DNA from 2 places in the Luteimonas sp. A277 genome. Region 2 is predicted to be linked to the other one. Evidence: riboswitches for the same ligand, from Rfam matches in the RefSeq annotation. Region 2 holds a riboswitch; the other holds the start of a gene.
What was found. A riboswitch is a leader RNA that binds a small molecule or an ion and turns the genes downstream of it on or off. The one in region 2 is predicted to bind cobalamin.

Region 1 (3,402 bases), on a different contig from region 2:
ACGCCAGGCTCTTGCCCACCCCTGTATCGGTGCCCGTTACGTAGAGGCGGGTAGCACTCACGACCGCCCTCCGACTACCCATTCGTTCGCGATCCTGGCCATCATCCGGCGGCTTTTCCTGCTGTTGCTACACTGCGGCCATGTTCTCATCCACACCCCTCCAAGGCGACAAGGCCAGTCAGTACGAACAGCTCCAGGCGCAGGCACTGTCCCTGCTGACCGGCGAGCGCGACCGCATTGCCAACGCGGCCAACCTGTCGTCGCTGGTCTTCAACGCCCTGCCCGACCTGAACTGGGTAGGCTTTTATTTCTTTGATGGCACCGAGCTGGTGGTCGGCCCCTTCCAGGGCCAGCCGGCCTGCGTGCGCATCCCGCTGGACCGCGGCGTGTGCGGTGCTGCAGCGAGTACGCGCACCACCCAGCGGGTCGACGACGTGGACGCTTTCCCCGGCCACATCGCCTGTGACGCCGCCTCCCGCTCGGAAGTGGTGGTGCCGCTGGTCGACGGCGGCGACAGGCTGATTGGCGTGTTCGATATCGACAGCCCCGTGCCAGCCCGGTTCGACCAGGTTGACCAAGCCGGTCTGGAGCAGATCGCCCGCATCTTCATCGAGTCGCTGCAATGAGCGAAGAGAAGATGCGCAACATCGGCCCGAAGTCCGCCGCCTGGCTCCGCCAGGTGGGCCTGCACACGCGCGCCGACCTGGAAGCCGCCGGTCCGGTGGAGGCCTACATGCGGGTGCGTCGCGCGGGCTTCCGGCCCAGCCTCAACCTGCTCTATTCGCTGGAAGGCGCACTGCGCGATTGCCACTGGCAGGAAGTGCCGGACGAGCGCCGCAAGGAGATGGTGACAGCCGCCGAAGCGGCCATCGCCGACCTGCCGCTGCCGCGGGGCCAGGAAGAAGCCGGCCCGGTGACCACCACCATCATGCAGCCCGATCCCACGGACGACTCCCTGTAGGAGCGCGCCACGCGCGCGAAGCCGCGTGACGCTGATCTGTGCGGGCGGCGACGGCAACGGCAACGGCAACGGCAACGGCACGCTAACCGACGCCCTGCGCCACGATTGAATTCACGCGGCTTCGCGCGCATGGCGCGCTCCTACGGGCTACAATCGCTGCGCTTCAGGTGACCTGCCGGCGTCCGTCGTCAGGTTGAAACGGGAAGCCGGTGACGCCCGCAAAGGCCATCCGGCGCTGCCCCCGCAACGGTAAGCGAGTCCAAGGCGTCGCACACCGCCACTGTGCCCCCTGTTGATGCCACAGGGATGCATGGGAAGGCGCGACGGCCCGGATCGGAGCCGGCCATCCGGCCACTCCGCTCCACTCGCCAGCCCGGAGACCGGCCTGGAGCATGGGGTATCCATCCCCCCACCCTGGTTGCGATGCGGAGGGCATTGCGGCGGAGATGCCGGAATCCGTGCCGCACCGTTCCCGCGCCCCTGCCCTGTCCTCTGTCCTGCAGCTGCCCCTCACGGGCGTCATGGCGCGTGCCACGGCGTCCACTTTCCTGGCGGAGAGACCATGCAGCAACACATCCTTCCCCTGTCCCTTGCCCTTGCCCTTGCAGCCGTGCTGGCATCACCGGCGGCGATGGCCCAGCAAGACCCTGTCCATTCTCATCCCACCCAGCTCGACGAAGTGGTGGTGACCGCCACCCGCACCCCGGTCGCGCTGATCGACAGCATCGCCCCGGTGCAGGTGCTCGACCGCGAGGAGATCGAACGCAGCCAGGCACGCAGCCTGCCCGAACTGCTGCGTGGGCGCGCCGGCATCGACCTGGTCAACCAGGGCGGCGCGGGCAAGCTGACCACCATGTCCATCCGCGGCACCGAATCCGACCACGTGCTGGTGCTGGTGGATGGCGTGCGCATGGGCACGGCCAGCGCCGGCCTGGTGATGTTCCACGACCTGCCGGTGGACCAGATCGACCGCATCGAGATCGTGCGCGGGCCGCGCTCGAGCCTGTACGGCTCCGAGGCGCTCGGCGGGGTGATCCAGATCTTCACCCGCCGTGACAGCGGCGCGGTCACGCCGCGCTTTCGCGCCGGCATCGGCAGCAACAGCCTGCGTGAGGCCAGCGCGGGGATCGGCGGCGGCAACGAACGCGGCTGGTTCGGCATTGATGCCGCCTACCAGCGCACCGACGGCATCAATTCATGCCGCGGCTCGGCAGAGCTGTCCACCGGCTGCTTTGCCGACGAGCCCGACCGCGACGGCTACCGCAACCGCTCCATCAGCGCGCGCGGCGGCGTAAACCTGGGCGAGGCGCTGTCACTTGAAGCCAATCTGCTGCGCGCCGAGGCCGAGAACGAATACGACGGCACCATTTTCGGCGGCAACGAGTCGGACAACCTGCAGCAAGCCATGGGCGCCACGCTGACCTGGACGCCTTCTGACCAGCTGCAGCTGACGGTGCAGGCGGGCCGCTCGCGGGACGATTCCGATAATTACTTCCGCGACGGTGACGCACCGCGCGAGTTCGTCAGCGCGTTCGATACGCGCCGCGACAGCGCATCGTTGCAGGCCGATTTCATCGCGGCCGCCGGACAGACCCTGACCGCAGGCATCGACTGGCTGGAAGACCACCTGGACAGCACCACGCCCTATGACGAGGGCAGCCGCGACAACCTTGGCGTGTTTGCCGGCTATGAAGGCAGGTTCGGTGCCCAGCGCCTGCAGGCCAGCCTGCGGCATGACGACAACGAGCAGTTCGGCGGCCACACCACCGGCAGCGCCGGCTGGGGCATGACCCTGGAGAGCGGCTTGCGGGTGAGCGCGGGCTATGCCACCGGCTTCCGCGCGCCCAGTTTCAACGAGCTCTACTTCCCCGGCTCCAGCAATCCCGACCTCGGGCCGGAGAAGTCCCGGGGCGTCAACCTGGGCCTCGGCCAGCGCCTGGACGGCTGGCACTGGGAACTCGACGCCTACCAGACCCGGATCGATGACATGGTCGGCTACGACGCCGGCTGGAACCTGATCCAGGCGGACGAGGCGCGCATCCGCGGCGCCGAGCTCACCCTGGGCACCCGCCTGGCCGACTGGGACATGGCGCTGCAGCTGAGCCATGTGGATCCGCGCAACCGCAGCGGCGGCGACCTCCACGACAATCTGCTGACCCGCCGCGCCCGCAACACCGGCCGGATGGACCTGGACCGCGCCTTCGGCGCCATGCGCTTCGGCGTGACCGTCAACGCGGCCGGCAGCCGCTACGACGACGCTGCCAACACCGTGCGCCTGGGCGGCTACTCCACCACCGACCTGCGGTTCGAGTACGCGATCAACCCGGCTTGGACCCTGCAGGCCCGCGCCAGCAACGTATTCGACCGCGAGTACGAAACGGTGGCCTGGTACAACCAGCCGGGCCGCGAGTACGGCCTGTCGCTGCGCTACAGCCCGGCAC
Region 2 (3,402 bases):
CGGCGACGCCATGATCCTGGCGCGCCTGCTGGAGCGGATGTTCGCCGAAGGCATCGTGCTGGTGACCACCTCCAACGTGGCCCCGCCCGACCTGTACCGCGACGGCCTGCAGCGCGCGCGCTTCATGCCGGCGATCGACCTGATCCAGGCCCACTGCCGTGCGCTGCATATCGAAAGCGAGACCGACTACCGCCTGCGGGCGCTGACCCGATCGCCGGTCTACCGCACTCCGCTGGATGAAGGCGCCGAAGCCTGGCTGCAGGCACGCTGGCGCGAGCTGGGCGGCAGCCAGGCCCACCGCGATGGTGGCATCGAGCTGGAAGGGCGCCGGATCGCGGTACGTGCCCGCTGCCCGGGCATGGCGTGGTTTGATTTTGACGTCCTCTGCGAAGGTCCGCGCGGCTCCAGCGACTACATCGGGATCGGGCGCGAATTCCACACCCTGCTGCTGGGCGGCATCCCGGTACTGGACGAGCGGCGCGACGACGCCGCGCGCCGCTTCGTCAACCTGGTCGACGAACTCTACGACCGCCACGTCAACCTGGTCTGCACCGCCGCCGCCGAGCCGCCCGCGCTGTATGCCGGCGAACGCCTGGCCGGGGCGTTCGAGCGCACCGCCTCGCGGCTGATCGAAATGCGCAGCGCCGAGTATCTGGCCAGTCCGCACCGGCCCTGAGCGCCACCCCCACATTTTGCGTTGACAAATTCCCGGACCACGATATGTTGTGTCCGTCGGTTCCGGCGAGCGCTACCCGCCGGATGAAAAGGGAAGCCGGTGAAGCCGTTCCACTCAGGATCGGCCATTCCGGCGCTGCCCCGCAGCGGTAACTGGGAACGACCCCGCCACACAGCACTGGAGCCACCTGGGTTCCGGGAAGCGGCGGGCAAGGTGGAGGCCACGGGCCTCCGTGCCCATGAGTCCGAAGACCTGCCGACAGCCGCGCGCAAGCACGTCGCGCGGTGCCGGCTGCGGAATCTCCGGGGGGAGATGGCTGGCGAAGCACGCGCGCGGCCTCCGCTTTCCGGGAGGCTGTCGCTGCCCCTGCGACGCCGCTTTCCCATCCTGTGACGAATCCGCCCGCCCGAGGGGGCGAGGCCGCGACGACGCCTGCGTCGGCGCGCGCCCGTGCCCTTCACCGCCTGTCGGGGACAGGTGGATGTGCGCAACCGATCCGGGAGACATCCATGAGCAGCAACGACAGCGCCACCCTCACCACCACTGCAGGGACTCCCGCGGCGGACAACACCGCGGCCGCCCCCGCCACCTCCGGCCCCGCGGACTCGATTCCCTGCCCCCGCAGCGCCAGCCCGGTCCCGGCCAGCGGTCCCGACCCGGTCGGTGCCGGCACGGCCACCTGGATCACCAAGGAAGCCGGGAACCGCCGCATGCCCTACGACCGCGCCCGGCTGGAACGCGCCATCGACCGGATCCACGCCGAGTTCCAGCAGCTGGACATCGCCGCCTACAAGGCCGCCGTGTTCGGCTTCGTCGAACGCAAGCAGGCGGTCAACGCCGACGACCTGGTCGACCACCTGATCCGCGAAGCGGAAGCCCGCGTGGACGTGACCGCGCCGGAGTGGGAGATGTTCGCCGCGCGCATCTACCTGCACCGGCTGTACAAGCGCGCCAGCCGCAACCGCTTCTACGACGTGGGCGAGAAGTACGGTTCCTACGTGGGCCTGCAGGAGAGCCTGGCCGACCGCAACATCTATTCCAACGACATCCTGCGCGCCTACTCCAAAGAGGAGCTGGAGGAGGCCGGGCGGATGATCGAACCCGACCGCGACCGGCTGTTCACCTACAACGGCCTGTACCTGCTGGCCACCCGCTACCTGGCCACCGACACCAGCCGGGCGGTGTATGAGCTGCCGCAGGAGCGCTGGCTGACCATTGCCCTGTACCTGATGCAGGACGAGGGCGGCAGTGCCCCGGGCAGGCGCGAGCGGCGCATGCAGCTGGTGGGCGAGGCCTACTGGGCGCTGTCGAACCTGTACATGACCGTGGCCACGCCCACGCTGCAGAACGCCGGCAAGGTGGGCGGCCAGCTGTCGAGCTGCTTCATCGACACGGTCGAGGACTCGCTGCAGGGCATCTACGACTCCAATACCGACATCGCCCGCGTGTCCAAGGGCGGCGGCGGCGTGGGCGCCTACATGGGCTACGTGCGCGCGTCGGGCTCGGCGATCCGCGGCGTGCCCAACTCCTCCGGCGGTGTGGTGCCATGGATCAAGCAGCTCAACAACACCGCCGTCTCGGTCGACCAGCTGGGCCAGCGCAAGGGCGCCGTCGCCGTGTACCTGGACGTCTGGCACCGCGACATCGAGGCCTTCCTCGACCTGCGCCTGAACAACGGCGACCAGCGCCTGCGCGCGCACGACGTGTTCACCTCGGTGTGCATCCCGGACATCTTCATGGAGGCGGTCGAGCGCCGCGGCGACTGGTACCTGTTCGACCCGCACGAGGTGCAGCGGATCAAGGGCTGGTACCTGCAGGACTTCTTCGACGAAAAGAAGGGCGAGGGCAGCTTCCGCACGAAGTACGAAGAGGTGGTGGCCGACGAGCGCATCAGCCGGCGCACGGTGAAGGCGATCGACATCTTCAAGCGGATCATGGTGAGCCAGCTGGAAACCGGAAACCCGTTCATGTTCTACCGGGACGAGGTCAACCGGAAGAATCCGAACAAGCATGCCGGCATGGTGTATTCGTCCAACCTGTGCACGGAGATCCTGCAGAACATGAGCCCCACCCGGCTCATGCAGGAGATCATCTCCGGCAACCAGATCGTGACCACCCGCCAGGCCGGCGACTTCGTGGTCTGCAACCTGTCATCGATCAACCTGGGCCGCGCGATCGTGCCGCAGGACGCGCAGTGCGACCTGATCACCGACGTGCTCGAACGACTGATCCCGATCCAGGTGCGCATGCTCGACAACGTGATCGACCTCAACCAGCTGCCGGTCCTCCAGGCCACCATCACCAACCACAAGTACCGGGCAATTGGCCTTGGCACCTTCGGCTGGCACCACCTGCTGGCCCTCAAGGGCATCCACTGGGACACGCCCGAAGCCGAGGAATTCAGCGACACGCTGTACGAGCGCATCAACCAGCTCACCATCCAGGCCAGCATGGAACTGGCCAGGGAGAAGGGCGCCTATCCGGCGTTCGCCGGCAGCGACTGGCACACCGGCGCCTACTTCCGCGACCGCGGCTACAACGATCCCCGGTGGCTGGACCTGTCGGCCCAGGTAGCGGTCAACGGCCTGCGCAACGGCTGGCTGATGGCGGTGGCGCCGAACATGAGCACCGCCCAGATCGCCGGCTCGACCGCATCGATCGATCCCGTCTACTCCGCGTTCTATTACGAGGAAAAGAAGGACTACCGCCGCCCGGTCGCCGCACCG

Region 1: it holds a riboswitch for cobalamin, as region 2 does, so the genes downstream of both, btuB (TonB-dependent vitamin B12 receptor) here and ACW7G2_RS11025 (ribonucleoside-diphosphate reductase subunit alpha) in region 2, are expected to answer to the same signal.

The regions. Positions count from the first base shown of each region.
Region 1 is NZ_JBSVRG010000003.1:28,842-32,243, reverse strand. Features, by position in the region: gene bioD (dethiobiotin synthase) at 1-82, opposite strand, end outside; gene ACW7G2_RS03815 (GAF domain-containing protein) at 141-626, shown strand; gene ACW7G2_RS03810 (TfoX/Sxy family protein) at 623-961, shown strand; cobalamin riboswitch at 1,110-1,364, shown strand; gene btuB (TonB-dependent vitamin B12 receptor) at 1,524-3,402, shown strand, end outside.
Region 2 is NZ_JBSVRG010000010.1:46,376-49,777, reverse strand. Features, by position in the region: gene zapE (cell division protein ZapE) at 1-676, shown strand, start outside; cobalamin riboswitch at 717-950, shown strand; gene ACW7G2_RS11025 (ribonucleoside-diphosphate reductase subunit alpha) at 1,186-3,402, shown strand, end outside.